2 regions of the Brevundimonas sp. TWP1-3 genome follow, and region 2 is predicted to be linked to the other one. Evidence: riboswitches for the same ligand, from Rfam matches in the RefSeq annotation. Region 2 holds a riboswitch; the other holds the start of a gene.
The links. A riboswitch is a leader RNA that binds a small molecule or an ion and turns the genes downstream of it on or off. The one in region 2 is predicted to bind cobalamin.

Region 1: another riboswitch for cobalamin. It lies ahead of ACP693_RS03935 (TonB-dependent receptor plug domain-containing protein); the one in region 2 lies ahead of metE (5-methyltetrahydropteroyltriglutamate--homocysteine S-methyltransferase).

The regions. Positions count from the first base shown of each region.
Region 1 covers NZ_JAFCTP010000001.1:772,984-788,399, reverse strand. Annotated here, with positions in the region: gene ACP693_RS03960 (hypothetical protein) at 69-479, opposite strand; gene ACP693_RS03955 (DUF883 family protein) at 479-823, opposite strand; gene ACP693_RS03950 (fumarylacetoacetate hydrolase family protein) at 960-1,628, shown strand; gene maiA (maleylacetoacetate isomerase) at 1,625-2,260, shown strand; gene ACP693_RS03940 (aldo/keto reductase) at 2,355-3,275, shown strand; gene ACP693_RS03935 (TonB-dependent receptor plug domain-containing protein) at 3,259-5,094, opposite strand; cobalamin riboswitch at 5,241-5,426, opposite strand; gene mutS (DNA mismatch repair protein MutS) at 5,502-8,183, shown strand; gene ACP693_RS03925 (methyl-accepting chemotaxis protein) at 8,280-10,097, shown strand; gene lpdA (dihydrolipoyl dehydrogenase) at 10,189-11,595, opposite strand; gene ACP693_RS03915 (TonB-dependent receptor plug domain-containing protein) at 11,775-14,063, opposite strand; gene ACP693_RS03910 (phytase) at 14,325-15,416, shown strand, end outside.
Region 2 covers NZ_JAFCTP010000003.1:155,972-171,387, forward strand. Annotated here, with positions in the region: gene rplO (50S ribosomal protein L15) at 48-641, opposite strand; gene rpmD (50S ribosomal protein L30) at 785-988, opposite strand; gene rpsE (30S ribosomal protein S5) at 991-1,599, opposite strand; gene rplR (50S ribosomal protein L18) at 1,612-1,968, opposite strand; gene rplF (50S ribosomal protein L6) at 1,972-2,505, opposite strand; gene rpsH (30S ribosomal protein S8) at 2,507-2,905, opposite strand; gene rpsN (30S ribosomal protein S14) at 2,921-3,226, opposite strand; gene rplE (50S ribosomal protein L5) at 3,246-3,806, opposite strand; gene rplX (50S ribosomal protein L24) at 3,806-4,114, opposite strand; gene rplN (50S ribosomal protein L14) at 4,116-4,484, opposite strand; gene rpsQ (30S ribosomal protein S17) at 4,503-4,745, opposite strand; gene rpmC (50S ribosomal protein L29) at 4,756-4,953, opposite strand; gene rplP (50S ribosomal protein L16) at 4,953-5,393, opposite strand; gene rpsC (30S ribosomal protein S3) at 5,397-6,152, opposite strand; gene rplV (50S ribosomal protein L22) at 6,152-6,532, opposite strand; gene rpsS (30S ribosomal protein S19) at 6,536-6,814, opposite strand; gene rplB (50S ribosomal protein L2) at 6,817-7,653, opposite strand; gene ACP693_RS17250 (50S ribosomal protein L23) at 7,658-7,960, opposite strand; gene rplD (50S ribosomal protein L4) at 7,960-8,598, opposite strand; gene rplC (50S ribosomal protein L3) at 8,598-9,347, opposite strand; gene rpsJ (30S ribosomal protein S10) at 9,369-9,674, opposite strand; gene ACP693_RS17270 (acyl-CoA thioesterase) at 10,000-10,734, opposite strand; gene metE (5-methyltetrahydropteroyltriglutamate--homocysteine S-methyltransferase) at 10,731-13,070, opposite strand; cobalamin riboswitch at 13,181-13,383, opposite strand; gene ACP693_RS17280 (hypothetical protein) at 13,634-14,392, shown strand; gene ACP693_RS17285 (GIN domain-containing protein) at 14,531-15,416, opposite strand, start outside.

The sequences.
Region 1 (15,416 bases), on a different contig from region 2:
CCGAGAGCCGTTCGTCGGTCCTATACATTAACGTTGTCGCGGCTTGGCCGTTCCGTCCTTCGATTGGCTTATCGACGACGACGGCGCGAATAGCCGCCCTGATCCATCTTGCGCTCGGCGACCATGCTGGCGACGATCGCCGCCAGGGCCGGATTGCGCAGCAGAAGGAAGGCCGCGCCCAGACCGCCGACGGCGCCCACGATCGGGCGCTCGCGCACGATATGGATCACCTTGCCCAGCAGACCTTCCGGCTCGTCCTCTTCATCGCTCTCGTCGTGCTTGTCGCCCTTCAGGAAAACGACGGCCACGATCAGGGCGACCAGGGCGAACAGACCGAAGGTCACGGCCGCCGCGCCCAGCGGCGTCAAGGTCAGGCTGAGCGCATAGAAGATCGACAAGCCCAGGAAGACGACGGCCAGAAACACGCTGGCGGCGACGACAGCCGTCGCCACCAGCTTTTTGACGATGCCCTTGAACATCAGCGGCGGCGGCCGGCCAGCAGCAGGCCCAGGATGACGCCGACGCCCAGAGCCACGGCCGTGGACTGAAGCGGACGCTCCTGCACGCGCTCGACGACATAGCGTTGCGCCTCGTCGAAGCGTTCGGCGGCGTCGTCGTAATATTCGCGGCCCTTCACGCGGGCCTCGTCGTAATAGCCACGAGCCTGGTCGCGCACTTCGTCGCTCTTGGCGCGCAGCTTGGCTTCGGCCTCGGCGGCCTTCTCGCGCAGGCGCTGGGTTTCCTCGCGGGCGCCGGTCTTCAGATCCTCCTTGAGGGTCTTCAGGTCGGCCTTGATGTCTTCTCGGGCCTTGGTGGTGGCCATGATGCGCGCTCCGTTGAAAGCTTGGCGGTAGAATAGAGAACCCCGTCTGGCAACGCCACACTCCGAACGAGGTTCCAACAGATGGGCGCCCGCCTCTGCCCTCGCCACGGGCTTTTCGCCGCACTAGAACGGTCGCATGACCCAATGGCTGTTCCCGCCCCGCTCCATCCCATCGCTGCCGATCGTCGGATCGGACCAGCGGTTTCCCGTCCGCCGGATCCTGTGCGTGGGCCAGAACTACGCCGCCCATGCGCGCGAGATGGGGTCGGACCCCGACAAGCAGACGCCCTTCTTCTTCGCCAAGCCCGGCGACGCCGTGGTGTCGGACGGGGCCAACCCCGCCTACCCGTCGGCGACGGCCAATCTGCATTACGAGGCCGAACTGGTCGCGGCCATCGGGCCGGATGCCGACGGCGGGGTCGCCATCGTCGGCTGGGCCGTCGGTTGCGACCTGACGCGCCGCGATCTCCAGGCCGAGGCCAAGAAAACCGGCCGCCCCTGGGACGCGGCCAAGGGGTTCGACCAGTCCGCGCCGTGTGGCCCGATCACCCTGGGCGCCCTGCCCCATCCCGCCGGCGCCATCGGCCTCAGCGTCAACGGCGAGGTCAAGCAGGCGGGGGCGCTGGACGACATGATCCTGAACCCCGACCGCATCGTCGCGGCGGCGCAGGCCCTGTGGAGCGTGCAACCCGGCGACCTGATCTTCACCGGCACCCCGTCCGGCGTCGGCCCGGTCAGCCCCGGCGACCGCGTGGTCGTCACCGTCGAGGGTCTGGAGACGCTCAGCTTCGAGATCCAGCCATGATCCTGCACGGCTATTGGCGTTCGGGCGCCAGCTACCGCGTCCGCATCGCCCTGAACCTGAAAGGGCTCGGCTACGACTTCGCCGCCCACGACCTGCGCAAGGGCGAGCAGAAGACCGCCGACTATCTGGCCCTGAACCCGCAGGGCATGGTGCCCGCCCTGCAGGACGGCGACCTGATCGTCACCCAGAGCCCGGCCATCCTGGAGTGGCTGGAGGAAACCCACCCCGAACCGGCCCTGTTGCCGAGGACCGCCAACGATCGGGCGGCCGTGCGCGCCATGGCCGCCCTGATCGCATGCGACATTCACCCGCTGAACAACCTGCGAGTGCTGAAGGCCTTGCGGTCGAACTTCGACGCCGATCAGGCGACCGTCGACGCCTGGGCGGCCGGGTGGATCGCGCCGGGATTCGATGCGCTTGAGGCCCTGATCGCGCGCCACGGCGGCGCCTGGTGTTTCGGCGACGCGCCGACGCTGGCGGATTGCTATTTGATTCCACAGCTCTATTCGGCGCGGCGGTTCAACATGGACCTGTCCCCCTGGTCCCGCCTTCTGGCCATCGAGGCGACCGCCGGAGCCCACCCCGCCTTCGCCTCGGCCCACCCGGATCGCCAGCCAGACGCGGATGTCTGATTTTCGCCGGATTGCGCATATCAGCGGTGGATAAGTAGGGTTCGCTTAAGGTCTCGCTCAGCGTCCCTTAAGCATTGGGCGTCATTGTGCGGGCGTGTCGTATTCCCCCGCCACACCTTCGGCGTCGTCGCCCATCCATCGCCTGGCTCTCGCCGTGGTGACAGAGCCCGAACGCGCGCCCGGCGCCTTCATGAGCGCGCCGTCCGGCGCTCGTGAAGAGGCCATGCGTTTTCTGCTTCAGACGGGAGCCGACGCCGGGGTCAAACTGATCGCCACCCGGCCCGAGGGCGACGGCGAGCGTCTGCTGGGTCAGGCCTGGCCCTTCCCCTCGCCCTTCCAGGTCACGGTGCGGACCGTGCCGTTAAGCGAAGGTCTGGACCGGGTCGAGGCCCGCGCCCGGCGCTCGCTGGAACGGATGGGCCTGCCCCGCGGCGACGTTTTGCTGATTTCCAACGCCGCCGATTTGGCCGGCGCCGAAGGTCGCGCCCTGTGGGATCGCGCCCGCAGCCTCAAGGATCGCGGCCTTTATCGCCGCATTGGTTTCTGCGCCACTTTGGAAGACGGTCCCGCCCTGCTGGCGCGCCGCCTCGAAGCGGACGTCGTCCAGGTGCCGTGCAGCCTGCTGGACCAACGCGCGGCCCAGGACGGCGTGCTGGAGGCCATCGCCGATACGGGCGCATCCGTTCATCTGTCTTCGGTCTTCGCCGGCGGCCTGCTGTTCGCGGGCGGCGACGATCTTCCGGCCGAACTGGCCAGCCACGCCCAGGCCCTGTCGCGCACGCGCCGGCGTTTAGCCGAGCAGCGTTGCGACCCGATGCAGGCGGCCCTGGGTTACGCCCTGGCGCTCAAAGGGGTGGACAAGGTGGTGGCCAGCGTCGCCTCGGCCGCCGAACTGCGCGCCATCCTGGCTGCCGCCCACGCCCCCTGCCCCAATCTGGACTGGGGGTCATTGGCGCTGGAAGCGCCGGCGGCCTTCACCGCCGGCGCCCGCGCCCGGATCAGTAGCGCAGCCTGATCCCGACATAGCCGGACCGCCCCGGCTCTCCGTAACCGAACACCTGCTGATAGTGTTCGTCGCTCAGGTTCTCGATCCGCGCCGTCAATGTGACCTGGTCGGTCAGTTCATAGGCCGCGTTCAGGTTCGCGGTGACGAAGCCGTCGCGCGCCACGGTCGAGAAGCCGCCCGAGTCGTCCTGGTCGCCTTCCGCCCGCACCGTCAGGGCACCCGAGACGCGATCACCGGTCCAGCCCAGGGTCGCCGCACCGGCGTGTTCCGGCACGCGCAACAGGCGCAGGCCCGTCGTGCGGTCCTCGGCGTCGGTCCAGGCATAGGCCAGCGTCAGGTCGAAACCGGCGCCCAGCAAGGCGCGGCCTTCCAGCTCGAACCCGTCCGACCGGGTCTTGGCCACATTGATGTAGCGTCCGGCAGTATAGGTGATCTGGTCCTCGACGTTCAGGCGATACAGGGTCGCGCGACCGTCGAAGCGGCCATCGGCCGAGGCCCAGCCCAGGGCGATCTCGACGCTGTCGGCCGTTTCCGGCTTCAGTTCGGGATAGGGCAGCGGTGCGAAGCAGAAGTCGCAGACCGCCTGGCTGACGGTCGGCGACTTGAAGCCCGTGCCGTAGGCGCCTGACAGGATGAACCCGCCGGCCAGATCATAGGCCGCCGAGATGCGACCCGTCGTCTTGGAGCCGAAATCGTCGGTGTCGTCGTAACGCAGGCCGCCGGTCAGGTTCAGCGCGCCGACGTCATACTGGGCCACGCCGAACACCGAGGTGATCGACAGGTCGCGCGACAGGCCCGACGACAGAGCCGCCGACGCCTCGTTGCGCTCGACGCCGAACGCATAGTCGATGTCCTGCGCCTTGCCGTTGGCCTGCCAGCGATAGGCCTGACGGTCGCCGGTGAAGGTCGAACCGAAGCCGTCGCTGACCGAGCTGCGGTCCAGATCCGACGCGGAGACGCTGAACTGATGGTTCAGGCCGAACGCCTGGGCGGTCACCCGGCCAAAGCCCGACCACTGCTCGCTTTCCTGGGTGTCGTCGGTGTCGGCCAACGCGAAAGTCGGGGCCGGGAAGCCGTCTAGATCGGCCTTTGATTTATTCCAGCGCACCGAGCCGTCGACCTTGACCAGGTCCGAGAAGGCGTAGCGGCCCTTGGCGCCCAGGGTCGTGCTGCGGAAGCCGTCGGCCTCGGGATTGCCGTCCGCCTCGTCGGCGGCGGAGATGCCGTCGGTGTCGAACCGCGAAACATAGGCGCTGACGGCGTAAGTCTCGTTAGCGACGCCGGCCGATAGGCGGCCGCGCACCGTGTCGAAACTGCCGGCCTCGGCCTCTGCGCGCACGCCGTCGATCTCTTTGGTCGTGAAGGCAATCACGCCGCCGATGGCGTCGGAACCCCACAGCGACGACTGCGGGCCGCTGAGCACTTCGATGCGCTCGATGTCGGCCAGCTCGAAGCTGGAGAAGTCATAGGCGCCGTTGGGCTCGGCCGCATCGTTGACGGGCGCGCCATCTACCAGCACCAAGGTCTTGCCGGGCGTGGCGCCGCGCATGCGGACCTGGGCCACGCCGCCGAACGCCCCCGTGCGCGTCACCGACAGGCCCGGCACGTCGGCCAGGATGTCGGCGGCGAAGATCGCGCCGCGCTGTTCGATGGTCTTGGCGTCGATGACGCGGGCGCCGGGCGTGTCGGCGACGATGGCCGGGATGCGGGTGGCGGTGATGACGACGTCGTCCAGCTGGGTCGCATCATCAGCGGCGAAGGCAGGCGCGGCGAAGGCGCCAATCGTTACAGAAAAAGCAGCCGTCGAGAGAAGAATGGAACGCTTCATTGAGCGAGATCCCCGTTTCGGTCCCGCGAGTGCGCGCGAGAGACCGTTCAAAGCGAGCCGACCCGCCAGACCGCGAGGGTCTGGACGGCGCAAGGTCGGGTCGCTGCGACGGTTAAGTCCCCGCGCCTCTGTCTGGTCCCGGACAGCAGCGAGCGACACAGGCGGCCAGGTTTCCTGGCTTGCGGGTCAAAAACCGCCGTCCTCGCCTTCCCAGTCACCCAGTGGCGCCGAAGTCGTCAGACCCCGGACGGACGACGCTCTCGCCGCCTACAGTTGCGGGCACAGCCACGGTGTCTCACCGTGTTCCCTAAACCGCCTGGCGCGGCCTATCGCAGGGGCGACAAGCCTGTGCAAGGGCCGTTCAACGGCCTTGAGCCGCCGGGCGCGATCCGTCACCCTGTCGCCACATGAACGCCCCCGTCACTCACCCGCCCGAAATCGCCGCTTCGCTGGAGGGCGCGACGCCGTTCATGGCGCAATATCTGACGGCCAAGGCGGGTCAGCCGGACGCCATCCTCTTCTTCCGCATGGGCGACTTCTACGAACTGTTCTTCAAGGACGCCGAGGTCGCCGCCGCCGCCCTGGGCATCACCCTGACCAAGCGGGGCAAGCACCAGGGCGAGGACATCCCGATGGCCGGGGTGCCGGTTCACGCCATGGAGGGCTACCTCGCCCGCCTGATCCGCATGGGTCACAAGGTCGCCATCTGCGAACAGCTGGAAGACCCCGCCGAGGCCAAGAAGCGCGGCGGCAAATCCGTGGTCCATCGCGGCGTGGTGCGGGTCGTGACGCCCGGCACCCTGACCGAGGACAGTCTGCTGGACGCGCGCGGCGCCAATCGCCTGGCGGCGGTCGCGGTGCGCAAAGGAAGGGCGGCGGTCGCCGTGGTCGAACTGTCGTCCGGCGCGGTCGATTCCGTCGCCTGCTCAATCGAAGACCTGGGCGCGGCCCTCGCCGCCTTCCGACCGTCCGAGGTTCTGGTCACCGACCGGATGTATTCGGACGAGGCGACGCGCGAAGCGCTGGACGGCTCGGGCGGCGTGGTCCAGGCGCTGGCCTCCGCCATCGCCGAACCCCAGGCCGCGCGGGTGCGGGTCGAACGGTTGTACGGCGTCTCGGCGCTCGACGGTTTCGGCGCCTTCGAGGAGGCCGAGGTCTCGGCGCTCGGCCTGATCGCCGCCTATCTTGAGACGACCCAGGCCGGCAAGGTTCCCGCCCTGGCCCCGCCGCGTCGGCTGGGCGAGAGCGGCTTTCTGGCCATCGACCCGGCGACCCGCACCAGTCTGGAGATCGACCGCACCCAGCGCGGCGAGCGCGAGGGGTCTTTACTCGCCTGCATCGACCGCACCGTCACCTCGGGCGGGGCGCGCGCCCTGGCCGAACGGATCGCCCGCCCCCTGCGCGATCCGCTGGCGATCAACGAGCAGCTCGACGCCGTCGAATGGCTGCTGGAGCGGCGCGATCTGAGGCGCGACCTGCGCGAGGCGTTGAAGGCGTCCTCGGACATCGCCCGCGCCGTCGGACGGCTGGCCCTGGGACGCGGCGGCCCGCGCGATCTGGCGGCCGTGCGCATCGGCCTGTCGATCGCCGAGGGCGTCGCCAGCCTGTTCGTGGGTCAAGTCGATCCCCTGACCGGCCAGCCGCGCCGCATCGCCTCGGCGCTCGACCGGCTGACCCTTTCGCCCGACGTGTCGCGACTGAAGGCCGATCTGATCGACGGTCTGGTGGACGAGCCCTCGCACCTGGCGCGCGACGGCGGCTATGTGCGCCCCGACTATCGCCCCGAACTGGACGCCGCCCGCACCCTGCGCGACGACAGCCGCCGCGTCGTCGCCGACCTGGAAGCCCGCGCCGTCGCCGAATCCGGCGTGCCCTTCAAGGTCAAGCACAACGCCGTCTTGGGCTACTTCCTGGAAACCTCGGCCAAGGCGGCGGAACCCCTATTCCGCGCCGGCCCAGACAGCCCCTTCATCCATCGCCAGACCCTGGCGAGCCAGGTCCGCTTCACCACGGTCGAACTGTCGGAACTGGACGCCAAGATCAGCCAGGCCGGCCACCGCGCCCTGGCCATTGAAAGCGAGACCTTCGAGGGCTGGCGACGCGAGGCCGCCCGCCTGGCCCAGCCGTTGCAGGCCGTCGCCGAGGCCTTAGCCGAACTGGACGCCCACGCCGCCCTGTCCGAATGGGCGCAGGAAGTCGGCGCGACCCGGCCCGTGGTGGACGACACCCTGACCTTCTGCGTCGAGGCCGGTCGCCATCCTGTCGTCGAGGCGGCGGTCAAGGCGCAGGGGTCGCCCTACACCCCCAACAACGCCCGGCTGGACGGGTCAGGCCAGGACGGATCGCGCCTCGCCATCGTCACCGGCCCCAATATGGCGGGTAAATCGACCTTCCTGCGCCAGAACGCGCTTCTGGTGATCCTGGCCCAGGCCGGCGCCTTCGTGCCCGCCCGCTCGATGCGGCTGGGCGTGGTGGACCGGCTGTTCAGTCGCGTCGGGGCCGGCGACGACCTGGCGCGCGGCCGCTCCACCTTCATGATGGAGATGGTCGAGACCGCCGCCATCCTGACCCAGGCCACGCCGAAGAGCTTCGTCGTGCTGGACGAGATCGGCCGCGGCACCGCCACCTACGACGGCCTGGCCATCGCCTGGGCCACGGCCGAGGCCCTGCACGAGACCAACCGCGCCCGCACCCTGTTCGCCACCCACTATCACGAGCTGGCCCAGCTGGAGATGCGGCTGGACCACGTCTGCAACCTGTCCATGGTCGCGCGCGAATGGAACGGCGAGCTGGTCTTCCTGCACGAGGCGGCGCCCGGCGCGGCCGACCGCTCATACGGCGTCCAGGTCGCCAAGCTTGCCGGCGTCCCCGCCGCCGTCGTCGCCCGCGCCCGCTCGGTTCTGAACCGGCTGGAGGGTGAAAAGGCCGCCGCCGCCCGCTTGGACGACCTGCCCCTGTTCGCCGTCGCCGAGCCGGAACCGATGCGCGGTCCGTCGCCGCTGGACAAGGCCATGCAGGACGTCGATCCCGACGCCCTCAGCCCGCGCGAGGCGCTGGAAGCCCTGTACCGGCTCAAGGGTCTGGCTTGACCGTAACTACGCAAGAACCCCTATAGGTTGAGAATTTTAACCTCATTCGGCCAGACTTGAGCTTCGCCCTCCACGCCGCTCCAACCGAACGAGACGATGAAGCTCAGCGCCCTTTCCCTGTCGGCCAAGACGGCCCTGATGGTCATCGCCGCCCTCGGCGCCCTGACCGTGGCCGTGATGGCGCTCGCCGCCGTCCTTCTGACCCGCGACGCCGAGTCCAGAGCGGCCGAGCGTCAGGAAACCAATATGCGGGTCGCCTGGAACGTGCTGGCCGACTATGGCGACGGTTTCACCGCGCGCGACGGCAAACTCTACGTCGGCTCGACGCCGATGAACGACTTCACCGCCCCCGTGGATCGGGTGAAGACCCTGGTCGGCGGCACCGCCACCGTCTTCCTGGGCGACCTGCGCGTCACCACCAATGTGGTCAAGGACGACGGCTCGCGCGCGGTCGGCACCCGGCTGAAACCTGGCCCGGTCTTCGACGCCGTGCTCAAGGACGGCCGGCCCTATCGCGGCCAGGCCGATATCTTGGGCAAGCCCTATTTCGTCGCCTACGACCCGATCAAGACCACGGCGGGCCAGACCATCGGCGTGCTGTATGTCGGCATTCCCAAGGCCGACTTCATGGCCTCGGTGAACAATGTGATGATCGCCCTGTTCGCCTGTGGCCTGGTCGTGGCCCTGCTGACGGTCGGCGCCTGCCTGGTCGTGTCGCGCCGGATGTTCTCGCCGATGAAAGGCCTGTGCGACCGGATGGAGGCCCTTCGTCAGGGCCGCACCGACTTCGACGCCCCCTGGGTCTCGCGCGGCGACGACATCGGCCAGATTTCGCGCGCCGTCATCGCCTTCCGCGACGCCGCCCTGCGTCAGAAGGAGACCGAGACCGAGGCCGAGACCATGCGTGAAAGCGCCCGCGCCACCCGCCTCGCCGGCGAGGCCGATCGCGAACGGCTGGCCGCCGAAGACGCCGTGGTGGTCGAGGCCCTGGGCGACGGCCTGGCGGCCCTGGCGCGCGGCGACCTGACCTATCGGATCACCACCACCTTCGCCGAGCGCAGCAAGAAGCTGAAGGACGATTACAACGCCGCCGCCGACACCCTGACGGCGACCATGGGCGACATCATCGAACTGGTCGGGGCGATGCGCTCCGGCACGGCCGAGGTCACCACCGCCACCAACGACCTGTCGCGCCGCACCGAGCAACAGGCCGCCGCACTAGAAGAAACCGCCGCGGCTCTGGACCAGATCACCGTCACGGTGAAGAAGACCGCCGAGGGCGCCCAGTCCGCCGCCGGCATCACCGCCAAGGCCCGAGGCGGGGCCGAGGAACGCGAGCGGATCATCGCTGACACCACCGCCGCCATGGGTCAGATCGAAAGCACCTCGGGCCGCATCGGCGAGATCATCGGCGTCATCGACGAGATCGCCTTCCAGACCAATCTCCTGGCCCTGAACGCCGGGGTCGAGGCCGCCCGTGCGGGCGAGGCCGGTCGCGGTTTCGCCGTCGTCGCCTCAGAGGTTCGCGCCCTGGCCCAGCGTTCGGCCGACGCTGCGCGAGAGATCAAGGGGCTGATCGCCGCGTCCAGCGCCAGCGTCGGCGAAGGCGCCCGACTGGTGTCCCAGACCGGCGGCGCCCTGACCGCCCTGATCAGCCAGGTCGCCGACATCAACCTGCTGGCCGCCGAGATCGCCGCCTCCGCTCGCGAACAGGCCGTGGGTCTCGCCGAGGTCAACGTCGCCGTGAACCAGATGGACCAGACCACTCAACAAAATGCTGCGATGGTCGAACAGACCACCGCCGCCAATCAGGCCCTCAGCCACGAGGCCGAGCAGTTGGCCGAGCTGGTTTCGCGCTTCCGCATCGACGCAGGCCGCCAATCCCAAGGCCGAGAGACGGCCTGGGCCGCCTGACGCACCTCTAAACAGCAAGAGGCCCGGCCGCTGAAAAGCGACCGGGTCTTTTTCTTGTCCTAGAGCCTGCGCCTTTCGGCGCGGCGCCGGATCAGGCCTGCATCATCCAGCCTTCGACATCCATGGCCGCCTGACGGACGGCTTCCGAACGGGTCGGGTGGGCGTGGCAGGTGCGGGCGATGTCTTCCGAGGCGCCGCCGAAGCTCATGGTGATGGCGGCCTCGTGGATCATTTCGCCGGCCTGCGGACCCATGATGTGGACGCCCAGCACCTTGTCGGTGGCGGCGTCGGCCAGGACCTTGGCGAAGCCGTCGGTCTCGTGGTTGATCTTGGCGCGGCTGTTGGCGGTGAAGGGGAACTTGCCCTTCTTGTAGGCGACGCCGGCGGCCTTCAGCTGATCCTCGGTCTGACCGACCCAAGCCACTTCGGGGAAGGTGTAGACGACGCTGGGGACCAGGGCGTAGTCGACGTGGCCGTATTTGCCGGCGATGGTGTCGATCACGGCCACGGCGTCTTCCTCCGCCTTGTGCGCCAGCATCGGACCGTGGGTCACGTCGCCGATCACCCAGACGCCATCCGCCACCTTGAAGTGGTCATGGTCGATGAAGCCGCGCTTGTCCGGCGTCACGCCGACGCTCTCCAGACCCAGGCCTTCGGTATAGGGGCGACGGCCGATGGCGATCAGGACGACGTCGCCCTTCAGGGTTTCGGCGGCGCCGCCGGCCGACGGTTCGACCGTCAGCTCCACCCCGTCCTTGACCGACTTGGCGGCCGTGACCTTGGCGCCCAGTTTGAAGCTCATGCCCTGTTTGGTCAGGGTGCGCTGGAAGGCGGTGGCGACCTCGGTGTCCATGCCGGGGGTGATCCGGTCCAGGAACTCGACCACGGTCACTTCCGCGCCCAGACGGCGCCAGACTGACCCCAGCTCCAGGCCGATGATGCCGGCGCCGACCACGATCAGCTTTTTCGGCACAGCCGGCAGCGACAGGGCGCCGGTGGAATCGATCACCTTGCCGTCCTCGAAGGCGACGCCCGGCAGGGGGGTCGGCTCCGAGCCGGTGGCGATGACGATGTTCTTGGCGTCCAGCGTCTGGACCGAACCGTCGGCGGCGGTGACTTCCACCTTGCCCTTGCCGACGATCTTGCCGCGCCCCTTGATCCAGTCGGCCTTGTTCTTCTTGAACAGGAACTCGATCCCCTTGGTCAGGGCCGTGACGCTCTCGTCCTTGGACTTGTGCATTTGGCCCAGGTTCAGCTTGGGCTGGACCTCGATGCCGATCTTGGCGAATTCGCTGTTGGCGGCGTTCCACATTTCCGAGGCGTGCAGCAGGGCCTTGGACGGCATGCAGCCGACGTTCAGGCAGGTGCCGCCCAGGGTGGCGCGCATCTCGACGCAGGCGACCTTCAGGCCCAGCTGGCCCGCACGGATCGCGGCGTTGTAGCCGCCAGGGCCTCCGCCGATGATGACGACGTCGTAGGCGGCGGTGGCTTCGGCCATGGTATCCTCTGGTCTTCTGGCGCGCGGGGAAAGGCGCGCGGACACTAGCGCCGACCCCGCACGGGTCAACCGCTGCACGCCATATGGGGCCGCGTTTCGACCAATTGCAGAGGTCGGGACCACGAAAAAGGGCCGAGCGTCGCCGCAACGCCCCTTCTCGATCTTGCACGCCTCAGATTTTAGAAGGCCATCCGCGCGACGACCTGGAACCATGGGCCGGCGGATTCTGTCTCCAACTCATACTCGTCGTAGTCGCGGTCGATCTGCTCCTGCTCGGTGTTGAACTTGTCGAACACCTCGTCCTTGGACGAATCCAGCAGGTTCGAGCCCGTGAAGCGGAGGACGATGTTCTCGGCGATCTTCTTCTCGACGAAGATTTCCAGGTCGGCGCCATAGGTCGTCTTGACCTCTTCCGACACGACGCGGGCCAGCGCATCGCCCTGCTTGCGGTAGGTTGCGCCGAAGGCCGCACCCCAGGTCGGGATGTCGTGGGTGAAGCCGACGTTGAAGACGTATTCCGCCTGGCTGTTAAACCGACGCTCACCCATGAAGTCGTCGACCGAGCTGTCCAGCCAGGAGTAGTTCAGGAAGACGCCGGTCGTCTCCATGCCGATGAAGTCCAGCGGCGTGGACAGGTCGAACTCGACGCCCCAGACCTGACCGTCGCCGACATTGTCGACGCTGTAGATGAACGTGCCGTCGCCGGCGGATCCCTCTGCGCCGGTGTTCACGTCCTCGATCAGGTCGGTGATGTCGCGATAGAAGGCGTTGACGCCGAAGACGCCGCGGCGACCCAGACGACGCTCAAAGCCCGCGTCAACGCCCCAGGCCGATTCCGGCTTCAGATTCGGGTTGCCGATGAAGTCGCTGTCGCCGACCTCTTCTTCGAGCAGGACCGGCGAGAGACGGTCGAAGTTCGGCCGACGCACGGTGCGCGCGGCCGAGAAGGTCAGTCGATCGGTCTCGTTCAGCTTGATGCGCAGACTCGCCGACGGCAGCAGGAAGGCATAGTCGGTGTCGTTGACGCGGTCTGCGGCGGCGACCGTCTCGTCGGTGATGGTGGTGTCGGTGGTCTCATAACGCAGACCGGCCTCCCACTTGGCGGCGCCCTTCTCGCCCGACAGCATGATGTAGGGGTCGATCCGGGTTTCCTCGATCGTGCCCAGACCGCCAGGGATCGGCTCGAAAGCGCCAAAGCTCCAGTTGGTCGCAGCATTGGTCGAACCATTGGCGACGTTGAAGCGGACCCGATCGGGAGCGGTGATCGAGGTGTCGCGATCCTTCTGATTCCACTGGACCCCGAACTCCAGCTCCAAATCCCCTGCCAGCGGGCGCTTGTGTTCCAGCGCGCCGCTCAGCTCCTTGTCTTCGATATCCGTCTGGGTCGCGTCGGCCGTGAACCGATCCTCGTCGGGGAAGACCAGGGCGTCACGCCGGTATTCGGACTCATATTCATATTCGTACTGCTCGTCCTTGATGGCGGCGTAGCCGAACTTGAAGGTGGTCTCGCCGCCCAGCATTTCGCGCGTATATCGCAGGTTCAGCGACAGGTTGTCGGTGCGGATATCCACGTCGTTGTCGTTGACCGTGCTGATGTTCGCATTGGTCTCGACACCGTCGATGTATTCGATCGAGTCCTCGTCCTGATAGCGATCGGTGCGAACGAAGACGCCCGACAGGTTCAGACGACCGCCCGCGACTTCCACATCGTAAGAGCCGTTGAAGGAATAGTCGGTGCCGTCGCGGGTGTCGGTCTGGACCTCGGTATTGTCCAGCGTGCCATTGGGCTCGTCGAACCGTTGGCTGTATTTCTGCTTGGGATTGCGGCGGTCCTGAATATTGGCGCCGAGCAGCAGTCGCCCTGGTCCGGCCTGGCCGCCCCAGACGGCGCCGTAGCTGCCGCCCCACTGACCGTATTCGCTGTCTTTCCAGTGCAAGGCGCCGAGGCGGACATAGCCGCCGTCCAGCGACAGGGCGTCACGCAGAACGATATTGATGGCGCCGGCGACGGCATCGCCCGAACGGTTGGCCGACGAAGAGCGGACGACCTCGACCCGCTCGATCAGCTCGGCGGGAATGCGATCGACGAAGAAGGACCGATCGACGCCGGCGCCGGGCACGCGCTCCCCGTTGATCAGGATTTGAGTGTATCCCGAGTCCAGGCCGCGCAGGCGCACGCCGTCCGATTCCAGCACGTCCGACAGGAAGGCGACCGAGGGCACCCGCTTCAGGGCGTCGCCGGCCGTCAGCGGCTCGAACCGCTGGAAATAGTCCAGGTCGTAGGACAGGGTCGGCACCACGTCGTCGGTGCGGTTGCGCATGGCCGGCTCGCCGGTGACGACGATCTCTTCCAGCGCCGTGACGGGCGTCTGGGCGGTCTGCTGCGGCGCGACCTCGTCGGCGGCCAGAACGGGAGCGGCGAAGGCGAGCGGGGCCAATGCGGCGCCCATGAGCAGGTTGATTTTCATCTCGATGATCCCCTTCGGCGGGCGACGTTTCACCTCTGCCGATGGGCGGCCCGATAGCGGGGACTGGCGACGCGAAAGCGACGTTTCGACGACGGCGATTTCGCGGTTTCAGGACAGTTGCGCGACGATCCGTCCTGACACCGATCATGCGTCATCGAACCGCATTCAAACCGTCACCAGGACGCCGTTGACCTGTGGGGGTTCGGCCTTGATCTGGGCCCCGACGAAATCACGTGACGACGTCACATCCGGGAACCTGCCATGACTTCGCCGATCCGACGCGCCGCCCGTTTCACCGCCGCCGCTTCTTTCTTCGCCTTGCTCGCGGCCTGCGCCACGACGGAAGTCGATTTCCAGGGTGAGGGCGAAGGCTTCGTCGGCCCCGGCGCGTCGGTCCAGGCTGTGCTGGAAACCCCGTCGGTCGGCACGGCGGGCCAGGACGCCGCCGACGATCCTGCCGTCTGGGCCAGCGCGACGCCGGTCACGGTGATGGGCAAACAAACCCCCGGCTTCGTCGCCGGCACGGACAAGAAGTCCGGTCTCTATATCTATGGCTTCGACGGTCAGATCCTGCAGTTCCTGCCCGAGGGCCTGCTGAACAACGTCGATGTGGTCGAGGGCCTGACCATCGGCGGCCGGCCCCAGGTGGTGCTGGGCGCCAGCGACCGCACGCCCGGCAAGACCGGCATTTCGCTCTACACCTTCGACCCGGCCGGGACCGGCGAGAACGGCGTGCGCTATTGGGGCGCCGTCGCCACCGACGTGATCGAACCTTACGGCTTCTGCTTTGCGCGTCGCGGGGCCGAGGTCCAGGCCATCCTGGTCGGCCATGAGGGCGAACTGCGCCAGTTCATCCTGACGGTCGGCGCCGACGGCAAGCCTGCCGCCCGCGAGGTCCGCCGCGCCGAGATCGGCACCATCTCCGAAGGCTGCGCCGCCGACGAGGCCACCGACGCCCTCTATATCAACGAAGAGAACGTGGGCCTGTGGCGCTATGGCCTGAACCCGGCGTCGGGCGCGGCCCGCACCCTGATCCAGCCCATCGCCAAGGACATTCTGGTCGCCGACGCCGAAGGCCTGACGACCATAACCGACCCCTCGGGCCGCTACCTGATCGCCTCCAGCCAGGGCGATTCCAACTTCCCCGTCTGGCGCATCGACGGCGCGGCGCCGGAATATAAAGGCCGGTTCAAGGTCGTGGACGGCGCGGTGGACCGCATCACCGGCACGGACGGCCTCGCCGCCGCCAGCGGCCCGGTCGGCCCCTTCCCCGAGGGCCTGGTCGTGATCCAGGACGACGTCAACGACGTCGGCACCCAGAACTTCAAATACGTCGACTGGCGCGACATCCGC
Region 2 (15,416 bases):
TGCGATGTGTTCAGGCCACGGCCCAATCAGCCGCAACGACGCGTTGATCAGGCTTTGGCGGCGGCGCGCTTGGTGCGGGCCGAGATCTTGTTCTCGTCGCCCAGGCGTGCCTTGGCGGGCGGAACCTTGCCCTTGGCCAGGTTGCGCTTCTCGACGCGGGCAGCGGCCTTGGCTTCGGCGGCGATGCGCTCTTGCACGACCGAACCGCCAGCGGCTTCGATGGCCTTGATGGCGCCCGAGGTGGCCGACCAGACGACCAGGTTCAGCGCTTGCTTCAGCTCGCCGGTGCCCAGCAGGCGCACGCCGTCCTTGACGCGACGGATCACGCCGGCGGCGACCAGGGCGTCGCCCTTCAATTCCGATTTAGCGTCCAGCTTGCCGGCGTCGATGGCGTCTTGCAGGCGCCACAGGTTCACTTCGGCCAGCTTCAGAGCGTTGGCGTTGTTGAAGCCACGCTTAGGCATACGCATGTACAGCGGCATTTGGCCGCCTTCGAAGCCGCCGATGGCGACGCCCGAACGCGACTTCTGACCCTTGACGCCACGGCCAGCGGTCTTGCCCTTGCCCGAACCGGGGCCACGGCCGACACGCATGCGCTTCTTGTGCGCGCCTTCGTTGTCTCGGATTTCGTTCAGTTTCATATGCCTGATCCTTTCGGGTGCTAGCGCCCGGATCGTTGATCCGGACTCGGCTGTAAAAATTTAAGGGCCGCTGATAGGCGACCCTTGGGGTATTCGCAAGTGCAGAAACGCCCTCCCCCGGGTCCGGGAGAGGGCGAAACGGCTTACTTTTCGACGATCTCGGTCAGGTGGGCGACCTTGGCGATCATCCCACGAACCGAAGGCGTGTCTTCCAGGGTCGACTCACGGCCCAGGCGGTTCAGACCCAGGCCCACCAAGGTGGCGCGCTGGTCGTTCTTGCGACGGATCGGCGAACCGGTCTGCTTGACGGTGACGGTCTTGGCGTCGGTCTTCTTGGACGGGGCCATGATTAGGACTCCACAGCTTCGGGCGTCGAAGCGCCGTCGTTGCGACGGCCCATCAGATCCGCGACCTTCTTGCCGCGCTTGGACGCGACCTGACGGGGCGAGGACTGGACCTTCAGCGCTTCGAACGTCGCGCGGATCATGTTGTAGGGGTTCGACGAACCGGTCGACTTGCCCACGACGTCCTGGACGCCGAGGGTTTCGAGCACGGCGCGCATCGGACCACCTGCGATGACGCCGGTCCCGGGAGGGGCAGCGCGCATCATGATCTTGCCGGCGCCCCAACGGCCGTTGCCGTCGTGGTGCAGGGTGCGGTTCTCGCGAAGCGGAACGCGGATCATGGTCTTCTTGGCTTCTTCGGTCGCCTTGCGGATGGCTTCCGGCACTTCGCGCGCCTTGCCGTGACCGAAGCCGACGCGACCCTTGCCGTCACCGACGACCATCAGGGCTGCGAAGCTGAAGCGACGGCCGCCTTTGACGGTGGCGGCGACGCGGTTGATGTGGACCAGCTTCTCGACGATGTCCGAATCCGGACCATCGGCTTGGGGGCCATTGCGGTTGTCACGACGGTTGCGGTCGTTGCCGCCGCCGCCACGTTGGGGTTGATGCGCCATCTGTCGCGTCCCTTAGAAGTTCAGGCCGGCTTCACGCGCGGCTTCCGCCAGCGCCTTGACCCGTCCATGATAGATGTACTCGCCACGGTCGAAGACGACGTCCTTGACGCCCTTCTCGATGGCGCGTTCGGCGATCAGCTTGCCGATCGCGGCGGCCGCAGCGGTGTCCGAACCACGCTTGCCCTTGCCGCCTTCCAGCGACGAGGCAGACGCGACGGTCACGCCTTGGGCGTCGTCGATGATCTGGGCCGAGATGTTCTTGTCCGAACGGCTGACCGACAGACGAAGGCGACCGTTGGCGACAGCCTTCAGGCGGCGACGAGTGCGCTCCGAGCGGCGCTTGGCTTGTTGTCGAAGAGAAAGAGCCATGACTTACTTCTTCTTGCCTTCCTTGCGACGGACCTTCTCGCCCGCGTAACGGACGCCCTTACCCTTGTAGGGCTCCGGCGGACGCAGCTTGCGGATGACCGCGGCGATCTGACCGACGGCTTGCTTGTCAGCGCCCGAGACCTTGATCTCGGTTTGCTTCGGCACTGCGAAGCTGACGCCGGCCGGCGGAGCGATATCGACTTCATGCGAGAAGCCGAGTTGCAGCGAAAGGGCGTCGCCCTTCATGGCGGCGCGGTAACCCACGCCGACCAGCTCCAACGACTTTTCGAAGCCGGAGGTGACGCCGACGACCATGTTGTCGACCAGGGTGCGCGACAGGCCCCACATCGCACGACCGCGTTGCGTGTCCGACCGCAGACCCAGCGACAGGTCGTCGCCTTCCTGGGTGACTTCGACTTCTTCGGCGACGGTCCAGAAGCTCTCGCCCTTGGGGCCCTTCACGGTGACTTTCTGGCCGTCGAGCGTGACAGTCACGCCCTTCGGCACAGCGATGGTTTTCTTGCCAATACGGGACATATCAGTAGACCCTGCAGAGGACTTCGCCGCCGACGTTAGCGTCGCGGGCGGAGGCGTCGGACATGACGCCCTTCGAAGTCGAGAGGATCGAGATACCGAGGCCGTTCTTGATCGGCTTCAGATCGCCGATCGCCGAATAGACGCGGCGGCCCGGCTTGGACACGCGAGCGATCTCGGCGATGACGGGCTGACCGTCGAAGTACTTCAGCTCGATCTCGAACTGCGGAAACTCACCCGGGTTCTGAACCAGGTTGTAGCCGCGGATGTAGCCTTCGTCCTGCAGCACGTCGAGGACGCGCTGACGCAGACGAGAAGCGGGGGTCAGCACCTTGGAACGCTTGCGGGTCGCCGCGTTCTTGATGCGAGCGATCATGTCGCTCAGGGGATCGTTGATCATCATGTCTGTTCGCTCCCCTTACCAGCTGGATTTCGTCAGGCCAGGGATCTGGCCCTGGTTGCCGAGTTCACGCAGCGCAATCCGGCTCATCTTGAGCTTGCGATAGAACGCCCGCGGACGACCCGTCACTTCGCAACGGTTGCGAATGCGGCTCGGCGCGGAGTTGCGCGGCAGTTCAGCCAGCTTCAGGCGCGCGTCGAAGCGCTCCTCCAGCGGCAGGTTTTCGTCGTTGGCGGTCGCCTTCAGGGCGGCCCGCTTCGCGGCATACTTCGCAACCAGGGCCTTGACGGCTTCGTTACGGTTTACGGCGCTTTTCTTAGCCATTGTGCTCTTCCCTTCCCGCTCAGTTCTTCACGAACGGGAACTTGAACTCGGTGAGGAGAGCCTTGGCTTCCTCATCGGTCTTGGCCGTGGTGCAGACGACAATGTCCATGCCCCACATCTGATCGATCTGGTCGTAGTTGATCTCGGGGAACACAATGTGTTCCTTCAGACCCGTGGCGTAGTTGCCGCGACCATCGAAGGACGTGCCCTTCAGACCACGGAAATCCTTCACGCGCGGCAGCGCGATCGTGATGAACCGGTCCAGGAACTCGTACATCTGGTCGCCGCGCAGGGTGACCTTGCCGCCGATGACCATGCCTTCACGCAGCTTGAAGCCGGCGATGGAGTTACGGGCCTTGGTGGCGACGGCCTTCTGACCGGCGATGGCCGTCAGATCCTTGAGGGCGGTGTTCGCTTTCTTGGAGTCCGCGACGGCTTCACCGATGCCCATGTTCAGGACGATCTTGTCCAGCTTGGGCACCTGCATTTCGTTCGTGTAGCCGAACTTTTTCTTCATCACCTGGCGGATGCGAGCGTGATACTCGTCCTTGAGGCGCGGAGTGTACTTTTCGGTAGCCATCAGATGACGTCTCCCGTCGTCTTGGCGATGCGGACCTTGGTGTCCCCATCGATCTTGAAGCCGACGCGGGTCGCCTTGCCGTTGGCGTCGGCGATCGCGACGTTCGACAGGTGAAGCGAGGCTTCCTTGTTCTTGATACCGCCCTGCGGGTCAGCCTGGCTCGGGCGCGTGTGGCGCTGAACCATGTTGCAGCCTTCGACGAGGACGCGGTTTTCGGTAGGCAGGACCTTCAGCACGTTGCCCGTGCGGCCCTTGTCCTTGCCGGTGAGGACGACGACGCGGTCGCCCTTTTTGATCTTGGCGGCCATGTTACAGGACCTCCGGAGCCAGCGAGATGATCTTCATGTGGTTCTTGGCGCGCAGTTCGCGAGGAACCGGGCCGAAGATCCGCGTGCCGACTGGCTCGTTTTGCTTGTTGACGATGACGGCGGCCGACTTGTCAAAACGAATGACCGAGCCGTCCTTGCGTTGGATGTCCTTGGCGGTGCGCACGACGATGGCGCGAACGACGTCGCCCTTCTTCACGCGGCCGCGAGGGATGGCTTCCTTCACGGAGGCGACGATTGTGTCGCCGATCGAGGCGTAGCGGCGCTTGGAGCCGCCCAACACCTTGATGCACATGACCCGGCGGGCGCCCGAATTATCGGCCACTTCCAGGTTAGTTTGCATCTGGATCATAAGATCAGATCCTTCTGATTACGAGGCCGAGGCGTTGGAAAGGACTTCCCAGCGCTTCAGTTTGGATTTCGGGGCGCACTCGACGATGCGAGCGATGTCGCCGACTTTGAGCGCGTTGGCTTCGTCGTGCGCGTGATACTTCTTAGAAAGACGAACGATCTTTTTCAGAACGGGGTGAAGCAGCGTGCGCTCCACCTTCACGACGACGGTCTTTTCGCCCTTGTCGGACACGACCACGCCTTCAAGAATTCGCTTGGGCATATTCGTTTCCTTACGAGGCCGCACGCTGCTCGCGCAGAAGCGTCGAGATGCGTGCGATGTCTTTGCGGACTTCACCAACGCGGTGAGTCTTTTCCATTTGGCCGGTGGCCGCCTGGAAGCGCAGGTTGAACTGTTCCTTCTTGAGCTTCAGCAGCTCGTCGGACAGCTGGTCGGTCGTTTGCGACCGCAAGTCGGCGATCTTGGTCATCAGGCGGCTACCTCGACATGAGCGACGCCGGCGTCGATGCGGGTCACCACCTTGGTGCGGACCGGCAGCTTGGCTGCGCCGAGACGGAGCGCTTCGCGGGCGACATCGTCCGGAACGCCGTCGATTTCAAACAGGATACGGCCAGGGTGGCAGCGCGCGGCCCAGTGGTCCACGGCGCCCTTGCCCTTACCCATCCGGACTTCGGCCGGCTTGCCCGTGACGGGCAGGTCGGGGAAGACGCGGATCCAGACGCGGCCCTGACGCTTCATCTGGCGCGTGATCGCGCGGCGAGCCGCCTCGATCTGACGCGCAGTGATGCGTTCCGGCTCCAGCGTCTTCAGGCCATACGACCCGAAGTTCAGCGAGAAGCCACCCTTGGCCGAGCCATGGATCCGGCCCTTGAAGGCCTTGCGGTACTTGGTCTTCTTCGGTTGCAACATGACTTAGTTCTCACGTCCCCGGTCGCGACGCGGACCGCGGTCGCCACGGGGGCCGCCGCGTTCGCGGCCTTCGTTCGAGGACGGACCCGACGCTTCCTGGGCCCAACGCTTGTCCTGCGCCATGGGATCGTGCTCCAGCACTTCACCCTTAAAGACCCAGACCTTCACGCCGATGATGCCGTAGGTCGTCTTGGCTTCATAGAAACCATAGTCGATGTCGGCGCGCAGCGTGTGAAGCGGCACGCGACCTTCGCGGTACCATTCCATACGTGCGATTTCCGCACCGCCCAGACGACCAGCGACATTCATACGAATGCCCTTGGCGCCGAGACGCATCGCCGACTGCATCGAACGCTTCATGGCGCGACGGAAGGCCACGCGGCGTTCCAGTTGTTGCGCGATGTTTTCAGCGATCAGCTGCGCATCGGTTTCCGGCTTGCGGACTTCGATGATGTTCAGGTGAACTTCACCTTCGGTGCGCGCCGAGATGTCCTTGCGGAGCTTCTCGATGTCAGCGCCCTTCTTACCGATCACGACGCCCGGACGGGCGGCGTAGATGGTGATGCGGCACTTCTTGTGAGGGCGCTCGATGATGATGCGCGACACACCGGCGGCGCCCAGACGTTCCCGCAGCCACTCGCGCAACTTAAGGTCCTGGTGCAGCAGGCGGGAGTAGTCGGCGCCGGCGGCGAACCAACGGCTGTCCCACGTACGGTTCACGCCGAGGCGCAGACCGATCGGATTGATTTTCTGACCCATCAGGCGGCCTCGCCGGCTTCACGGACCACGATGGTGATCTCGCTGAACGGTTTCAGGATGCGCGACGAACGACCACGAGCACGGCTCGCGAAGCGCTTCATCACCAGGTTCTTGCCCACATAGGCCTCGGCGACGATCAGGTTGTCGATGTCGAGGTTGTGGTTGTTCTCGGCATTCGAGATCGCCGAATACAGGACCTTGCGGACGTCGGTCGCGATACGTTTACGGCTGAATTCCAGCTCGTTCAGCGCCTTCTGGACCGGCATGCCGCGGATCGATGCGGCGACCAGGCCCAGCTTTTGCGGGCTGATGCGTACGTTGACCAGCTTTGCGCGGGCCTCTGTCGGGGCGACCCGACGCTCATTTTTTGTCTGGGCCATCAGTTACTTCCTTTTGGCCTTCTTGTCCGCCGCGTGACCCGGGAAACTCCGGGTCGGGGCGAACTCGCCGAGCTTCATGCCGACCATCTCTTCCGAGACCGACACGGGCACATGCTTCTGACCGTTATGGACGCCGAACGTCAGACCGACGAACTGCGGCAGGATGGTGGAACGGCGCGACCAGGTCTTGATCACGTCCTTGCGGCCCGACGTTTGAACGGCGTCGGCCTTCTTGAGCAGATACCCGTCGACAAACGGGCCTTTCCAGGAGGAGCGGGCCATTCTTAGCGAGCCTTCTTAACGTGGCGGGTACGGATGATGTACTTGTCCGTAGCCTTGTTCTTACGGGTACGGGTGCCCTTGGTGTCCTTGCCCCACGGTGTAACCGGGGTACGACCACCAGAGGTCCGGCCTTCACCACCACCATGCGGGTGGTCGATCGGGTTCATGGCGACGCCGCGAACGTGCGGGCGGAAGCCCATGTGACGCTTGCGACCGGCCTTGCCCAGGTTCTGGTTCATGTGGTCGGGGTTCGAAACCGCGCCCACCGTGGCGATGCAGCCGTCCAGGACCATGCGCAGTTCGCCCGAGCCGAGACGGATCTGGGCGTAACCCTGATCGCGACCCACCAGTTGGGCGTAGGCGCCTGCCGAACGGGCCAGCTGAGCGCCCTTGCCCGGCTTCATTTCGATGTTGTGGATGATCGTACCCACCGGCATCGAACGAAGCGGCATGGCGTTGCCCGGCTTCACGTCGGTCTTTTCGCCCGCGATCACCGTGTCGCCGGCCTTAAGGCGTTGCGGCGCGATGATGTAGGTCTTCTCGCCGTCTTCGTAGGTCACGAGGGCGATGAAGGCCGTGCGGTTCGGATCGTATTCCAGGCGCTCGACCGTGCCGACCATGTCCCACTTACGACGCTTGAAGTCGATCCGGCGGTACAGGGTCTTGGCGCCGCCGCCGCGGAAGCGGACCGCGATGCGACCGCCCTGCCCGCGTCCGCCCGACTTGGTCAGGCCTTCGGTCAGCGACTTTTCCGGACGGCCCTTGTGGAGCTCCGAACGGTCGACCAGCACGAGGGCGCGACGGCCCGGCGAGGTCGGATTGTAATGTTTCAAGGCCATCTGATCAGAGCCCCGTGGTGACGTCGATCGACTGGCCGTCGGCCAGCGTCACGATCGCTTTTTTGATGTCGACCCGGCGACCCAGGATACCCCGGAAGCGCTTGGTCTTGCCCTTTTGAACCAGGGTGTTGACCTTCAGGACGTTGACTTTGAACAGGCTTTCGACCGCTGCGGCGATCTCGTCCTTGGTCGACGTGTCGGCGACGCGGAAGACGACCTTGTTCTGCTCGGACAGGATCGTCGCCTTCTCGGTGATGATCGGCGAGAGGATCGTGTCGTAGTGCTTGGCGGTAGGTTGAGCGGCCATTACGCGGCTTCCTTATCGCTGAAGCGAGCTTCGATCGCTTCGATGGCGGCCTTGGTCAGCACCAGCTTGTCAGCCCGCAGGATGTCATAGACGTTCAGGCCGGCGTTCGGCAGCACGTCGATGTGCGGGATGTTGCGTGCGGCCAGGCCGAAGTTCGTGTCGACTTCGGGACCCGCGATGATGAGAGCCTTGGTCCAGCCCAGCTTGCCGAGCGTCTCGCGCAGCGAGGCGGTCTTGGCTTCCTTCACCGAGACGGTGTCGACGATGATCAGGTCGCCCGACTTGACCTTGGAGGACAGGGCGTGACGCAGGGCCAGCGCGCGGATCTTCTTCGGCAGCGAGAAGCCGTGATCGCGAACGATCGGACCAAAGGCGCGCGAACCACCAACGAACTGCGGTGCACGGCGCGAACCGTGACGAGCGCCGCCGGTGCCCTTTTGCTTGTACATCTTCTTGCCCGTACGAGAGTTCTCGTTGCGGGTTTGAACCTTGTGCGTACCAGCGCGGCGCTTGGCCAGTTGCCAGTTGACGGTGCGGGCCAGGATGTCGCCGCGGATGTCGGAGATGCCGAAGACGGCGTCCGACAGTTCCACGTCGCCAGCAGCCTTGCCGTCGAGTTGGATGACAGAGAGTTTCATTACGCTTCACCGCCTTCGGTCGCTTCGACAGGGGCTTCTTCAGCCGGAGTCGAGGCGGGTTGAGCAGCAGACTTGCTCGACTTCAGCGCACCGGGGAACGGAGCGTCGGCCGGACGAGCCTTCTTGATGGCGTCGCGAACCTTGACGTAGCTGCCGTCATGACCGGGGACAGCGCCCTTGATCAGGATCAGGCCACGCTCGGCGTCCACGCGGACGACGGTCAGGTTCTGGGTGGTGACGGTTTCCGTGCCGTAATGGCCGGCCATCTTCTTGCCGGGGAACGTGCGACCCGGATCCTGACGGTTACCCGTCGAACCGTGCGAACGGTGCGAGACCGAAACGCCGTGGGTGGCGCGAAGGCCGCCGAAGTTCCAGCGCTTCATGGCGCCGGCGAAACCCTTACCGATGGTCTCGCCCTGGATGTCGACCTTCTGGCCTACCAGGAAGTGTTCGGCCGACAGTTCGGCGCCCACGTCCAGCAGACCGTCCGCATCGACGCGGAACTCGGTCACATAGGCTTTCGGCTCGACTTCCGCCTTGGCGAAGGTCTCGCGTTGAGCCTTGTTGGTGTTCTTGGCCTTCTTCGTGCCAGCACCCAGTTGGAGGGCGACGTAACCGTCACGCTCCTGGGTACGTTGGCCGACGACTTGGCAGCCGTCGAGCTGGAGCACAGTGACCGGTACGTGCGCGCCGTCATCGGCGAACACGCGGGTCATGCCCAGCTTCTTGGCGATCACGCCCGTGCGCATCGGATCCCGCCTCTTTCTACTTTAAATCTTGATCTCGACGTCCACACCGGCGGACAGGTCGAGCTTCATGAGCGCGTCCACGGTCTGCGGGGTGGGGTCGATGATGTCGAGCACGCGTTTGTGCGTGCGGATTTCAAACTGCTCACGCGACTTCTTATCGACGTGCGGCGAGCGGTTCACGGTGAACTTTTCGATCAGGGTCGGCAACGGAATCGGACCGCGAACGGTCGCGCCGGTGCGCTTGGCTGTATTGACGATCTCGCGCGTCGAGAAATCGAGGACGCGATGATCAAAGGCCTTGAGCCTGATGCGGATGCTTTGATCCATATCGGTGCTTACTTCCAATGCGGTCGGAGGACCGCGTCCCTGTGAACCATTTCAAAGACCGAAGGCCTTCGGGCAAAAAGCCCTCAGGGAACGCAAATCCGCAAAAACGATCGGCCCACGCAGTTACCCGCGAAGGCCGCTGAAGTCCCAAGAAGCTGCAAAGAACAGTGACTTAGGTCGTTCCTGCGAACCGCGTTTGCAGCGAACTGCACAGCCGGTCCAACAAGAGTGGTGGCTTATGCCTACCGATTCTGATTTCGTCAAGCGCGCAAACCCGTGCTGACACAGGATTTCGTCAGGCGATCTCAAGCGCCGACGCCGGCCTTTAAATCGGCCTGGGCCGTCCGGCTTCGTCCACCGCCACCATGATGAACTCTGCCGCTGCAGACCGTCGGCGTTCACCGGTCAGCAGCCCTTCGGCCCAGAGTTCGACCTCTATGGTCACCGACGTCCGACCAACTTTCGCCGCGCGCGACGCCAGCTCGATCATGTCGCCTTCTCTTATGGGAGACGAGAAATCGATGCGGTTCGACGCCGCCATGACCATGACGGCCCTGGCCTTTCGCGTGGCGCAGATGAAGGCCGCCTTGCCCATCAGCTTCAGCGCGTCACCGCCGTAAAGCGTGCCGTAGTGATTGGTCCAGGTCGGGAAGACCATCTCCACGGCCCTCAGCCAGCCGTCGTCCTCGGGCATATCTTCCTGTAGAGGCGCCAGGTCGCCCTGCCCTTCCTCTCGCGGCGCGACCATGTTGAAGACGCCCCGCGTGCACAGCCGCCGCTCGCCGCTGACCGGCGCCTCGGCCCAGAGTTCGACCTCGACGCCCATCGACGTGCGCCCGACGCGCACGACCCTGCCCGTCGCCTCCACCATCTCCCCGATCCGGGCCGGTGCGGCGAAGTCGATCCGCTCGCACCCCGCCGTCACGGTCGGCCGCCGCGCATGACGCGCGGCGGCCAGAAAGGCGACCTTGTCCAGGTGCGCCAGACCGACGCCCCCGAACAATGTCCCGTGGTGATTGGCGTCCCCAGGGAACACCATGTCGATAAGCGTGACGCTCACGCCCGCGCCGTCTCTTCCCGCGCGGCTTTCGCGGCCGAGACCATGTTCGTCAGCGCCGCCTCGGTCTCGGGCCAACCTCGCGTCTTCAGCCCGCAGTCCGGGTTCACCCAAAGCCGATCCGCCGGCAGCTTGCCCGCTGCCGCCGTCAGCAGGGCCGCCATCTCCTCCACCAACGGCACGCGCGGCGAGTGGATGTCATAGACGCCCGGCCCGATCTCGGCCGGATAGCGATAGTCGGAGAAGGCGTCGAGCAGCTCCATCCTGGACCGCGAGGTCTCGATGGAGATGACGTCCGCATCCATGGCCCCGATGGACTGGATGATGTCGTTGAATTCGGAATAGCACATGTGGGTGTGGATCTGGGTCTCGTCCCGAACGCCCGACGCCGTGATGCGGAAGCTCTCGACCGCCCATTCCAGATACCCGGCCCAGTCCGCGCGACGCAGGGGCAGGCCTTCGCGCAGCGCCGCCTCGTCGATCTGGATAACCGCCGCGCCGGCCGTCTCCAGGTCCGTCACCTCGTCGCGGATGGCGAAGGCGATCTGGCGGCATGTGGTGCTGCGCGGCTGGTCGTCACGCACGAAGGACCAGTTCAGGATCGTCACCGGCCCCGTCAGCATCCCCTTCATCGGCCGGTCGGTCAGGGATTGGGCGTAACGCCACCACTCCACCGTCATCGGCCGGGGCCGCGACACGTCGCCATAGATGATTGGCGGCCGCACGCAGCGCGAGCCATAGGACTGCACCCAGGCGGCCTTGGTGAAGACGAAGCCCGACAGCTGCTCTCCAAAATACTGGACCATGTCGTTGCGTTCGAACTCGCCGTGGACCAGCACATCCAGCCCCAGGTCCTCCTGCCATTTCACCGTCCGCGCGGTCTCTTCACGCAGGAACCGGGCATAGGCCGCATCGTCGATGACGCCCTTGCCGTGGTCCGCCCGCGCCTTGCGAACCTGGGCCGTCTGCGGGAACGAGCCGATGGTCGTGGTGGGATAGGCGGGCAGGTTCAGCCGCCGCTGCTGCATCTCGCGGCGGATCTCGAAGCTGGAGCTTCGGTTCGCCAGCGCCGGATCGGTATCGGCCGCCCGCGCCTGCACCCTGGGATCATTGATGCGCGGCGAGGTGCGGCGCGACGCCACCGAGGCCGTCGAGGCGTCCAGTTCGGTCTTCACCGCCGCCGGACCTTCGTTCAGCGCCCGCGCCAGGATCGCCAGTTCGGCGACCTTCTGCACCGCGAAGGCCAGCCAGTCCTTGATCTCCGCATCCAGCGCCGTCTCCCGCTCCAGATCGATCGGCGTGTGCAGCAGCGAGCAGGACGGCGCGATCACCACCTGACGCCCCGCCGCCACCAGGGGCTCGACCCGGTCCAACACGGCGTTCAGATCGGCCTTCCACACATTGCGCCCATCGATGAGGCCCAGCGACAGCACCTGATCGGCCCGCGCCGCCGACGCGACCTGGGCCAGCTGTTCCGGCGCGCGGACCAGATCGATGTGCAGCCCCTGCACAGGCAGCTTTAGCACCGTCTCCAGATTGTCGCCCAGCGCCCCGAAATAGGTTGTCAGCATCACCTTGATCGGCGGCGTCACGTCCGTCAGCACGCGATAGGTCTGGTCATAGGCCGCCCTGGCCTCGTCGCTCAGGTCCGTGACCAGGCAGGGCTCGTCCAACTGCACCCAGGTCGCCCCGGCGTGGGCCAGCGAGCGCAGCACCTCGGCATAGACCGGCAACAGGCGCGGCAGCAGGCTCAGCACGTCGAAGGCCTCGCCGCGCGTCTTGCCCAGCAACAGATAGGACACCGGCCCCAGCAGCACCGGCCGGGTCTCTATCCCTTGCGCCTTGGCCTCCAGATATTCGTCCAGCGCCTTGGTCGAACCCAGGCGGAACACCTGGTCGGCCGTGAACTCAGGCGCGAAATAGTGGTAGTTGGTGTCGAACCACTTGGTCATCTCCATGGCCGGCACGCCTTCGCCAGACGCATGGACATGGCCATGCTCGCAGACCTGGTCATCGCCCCGCGACCCACGGGCCATGGCGAAATAGGTCGCCAGATCGACGCTCTCGCCGCTCCAGCCATAGGCGGCGGGCACAGCCCCGACCATGGCGGTCAGGTCCAGCACCTGATCATAAAGAGAGAAGTCGTTGGACGGCACGATGTCGGCGCCCAGATCGCGTTGCCGCGCCCAGGTCAGGCCGCGCAGCTCGGCGGCGGTGGAGAGCAGCGTCTCCGCATCGATCTTGCCGGCCCAATGCGCTTCGAGCGCGGTCTTCAGCTCCTTCTTGGGGCCGATGCGGGGAAAGCCGAGGGTGGCGACCTGGACGGTGTAGCCGGTCATGACATTCGAAACCTGTGTTGTGGCCAGGTTTCGGACAGGGTCGCGCGGACGCCGACGCGGACGTGCAAGGTCCGGCGGCGCGCATGCGGCCTGACCGGGCACCCCGCCGGAGGACGTTATCTGTCGGGGCAGGTCTCCTGGCTCACGGGTCGACGCCTCGGGCCCGGCCTTCCCGGCGCGAACGCCAGTGACACGAGATGGACCCTCGACTCGCCGCTTACAGTTGCGGGGGCAGCGCCGGTTTCACACCGGCTTCCCTCTTAGCTCCACGCGCTCCGAAGACCGCGTGCAGACCACGACCCCGTCACATGGCATCAACCAAGCGCCACCGTCAATACACATAAGGATATGCTTATATGTTTATGCGATTGTCGCTGTTAACCGCTTGCCCCATGAAGCGCGCCGAACTGACACATTCTAACCACAAGGCGTGACTGATCCGCCACACGACAGTTTCAAGACATTTGTGTAACGGCGGTTTATTGCTCAGCTTCGACACATCCTGATAGCAGCCGCCCTCCCTGGACCCCCATCCGGGCACAGACTGCTAAGGACAAAAGAAAATGAAGACGATCCTCCTCGCCTCGGCCGCCGCCGCTACCCTGTTCGCCGCTCCGGCCTTCGCGCAAGACGCCGTCGGCTCGGTCGGCGTCGCCTACAACCATTCCGAGGCCGAAGCCTTCGGCGCTGAAGCCGACCTGGACGGCGCCACCGTCGCCGGCGTCGTCGCCACCCCCGCCTTCGGCGACTGGACCGCGACCTTCAACGCCGCCGGCACCTATTCGGACTACGACTTCGGCGACGAGACCACCCTGTCGGGCGCCGTCCACCTGACCAAGGCCATCGAAGACATGCGTTTCGGCGGCTTCGTCGGCGCTGAAGAAATCGCCGGCGGCAATACGCTGATGACGTTCGGCGCTGAAGGTCAGAAGTACTTCCAGCAAGCCACGCTGACTGGCGTCGTGTCCTACGGCACCGTCGATGACGCGGACCTGTGGACCGTTGGTGGTGAAGCCGCCTTCTACGCCACGCCCGCCCTGCGTCTGGCCGCTCGCGCCTCCTATTCGGACGTGGACTTCGCTGGCGTCAGCACCGACGGCTGGTCGGCCGGCGTCGGCGCCGAATACGCCTTCGCTGCGACGCCTTACAGCGTCTTCGCCGGCTACGACCGCGCCGAGCTGGAAGATGCCGATCTGACGATCGACTCCTTCGAAGTCGGCGTTCGCTACAACTTCGGCGGCGATCTGCAATCGCGCGACCGCGCCGGCGGCACCCTGGGCCGCAACCTGGGCAGCGTCACCAAGCTGTTCGGCCTGCGTTGATTCTCGACGCCTGATCTAAAACGAAGAGCCCCGGCGGAGCGATCCGCCGGGGCTTTTTCTTGGCTGAAGCCGCGCACGAAAAAGACCCCCGGGGTTCCACGACCGGGGGCCTTTCCTCTCGCGGCGGAGAAACGGGTCTTAACGCCCGATGTGCAGGGTTCCCGATCCGACGACAGAGCGAGACACCGATCCTGTGGCCGAGGCGACGCGGACGCTGCCCGACCCGGCGATGGCGACATCCAGATCACGCGTCGCGCCGCCGTAGCGGACATCGCCCGAGCCGCCGATGGCGACCGACAGCTTGTCCATCCGGCCCTGGCGCACGTTCACCCCGCCAGAGCCGCCGATCGACAGCTCGCCCCGGCCGTTGACGCTGGCCACGTCGACATTGCCCGAACCGCCGACGGCCGCCTTCAGGCTGCCGGTCGGTCCGGCGGCGATGGAGCCGGAACCGCCGACGCTAGCATCCAGCGAACGCGACGTGCCCGCGCGGATCGCACCCGACCCGCCAAGGCCCAGTTCCAGGTCGCCGTCCACATTGGCGACGTTCCAATTGCCGCATCCGCCGTTGTCCAGTTCGACCGACCGCGCGCCACGCCCGACCGAGCCGAACACGGCGCCGCTGGCGCTGACATCAACGGTACGAGGGGTGCGCACCACGATAAGCGGCGCGTCTTCCAGACGGATCCGCCCCAGGTCGCGCACCTCGACCGTCGCGCCCTGCCCCGGCTGGGCGGCGTCCGACCGTCCCGAGTTGCAGCTGCGGATGCCGTCGTTACCGCCCCACATGCCGTTGCGACGAAGGCCGCCGTCGATCTTCACGTCGCCGCCTTCGCGACGGACCTGTATGGCCGGCAGGCGCGTCTGGCCCTGCGTGACCTCGACGCCGATGTCGTTGCGGTCCTCGACGATGACGACGACGCGCGCCACGGCGTTGCGGATTTCGACTTCGGCGGCCGAGGCAGGCGCGGCGGCCAGTCCCGTCAGTGTGGCGGCGGCTGCGGCGGCGGCGATCAGTGCGGTC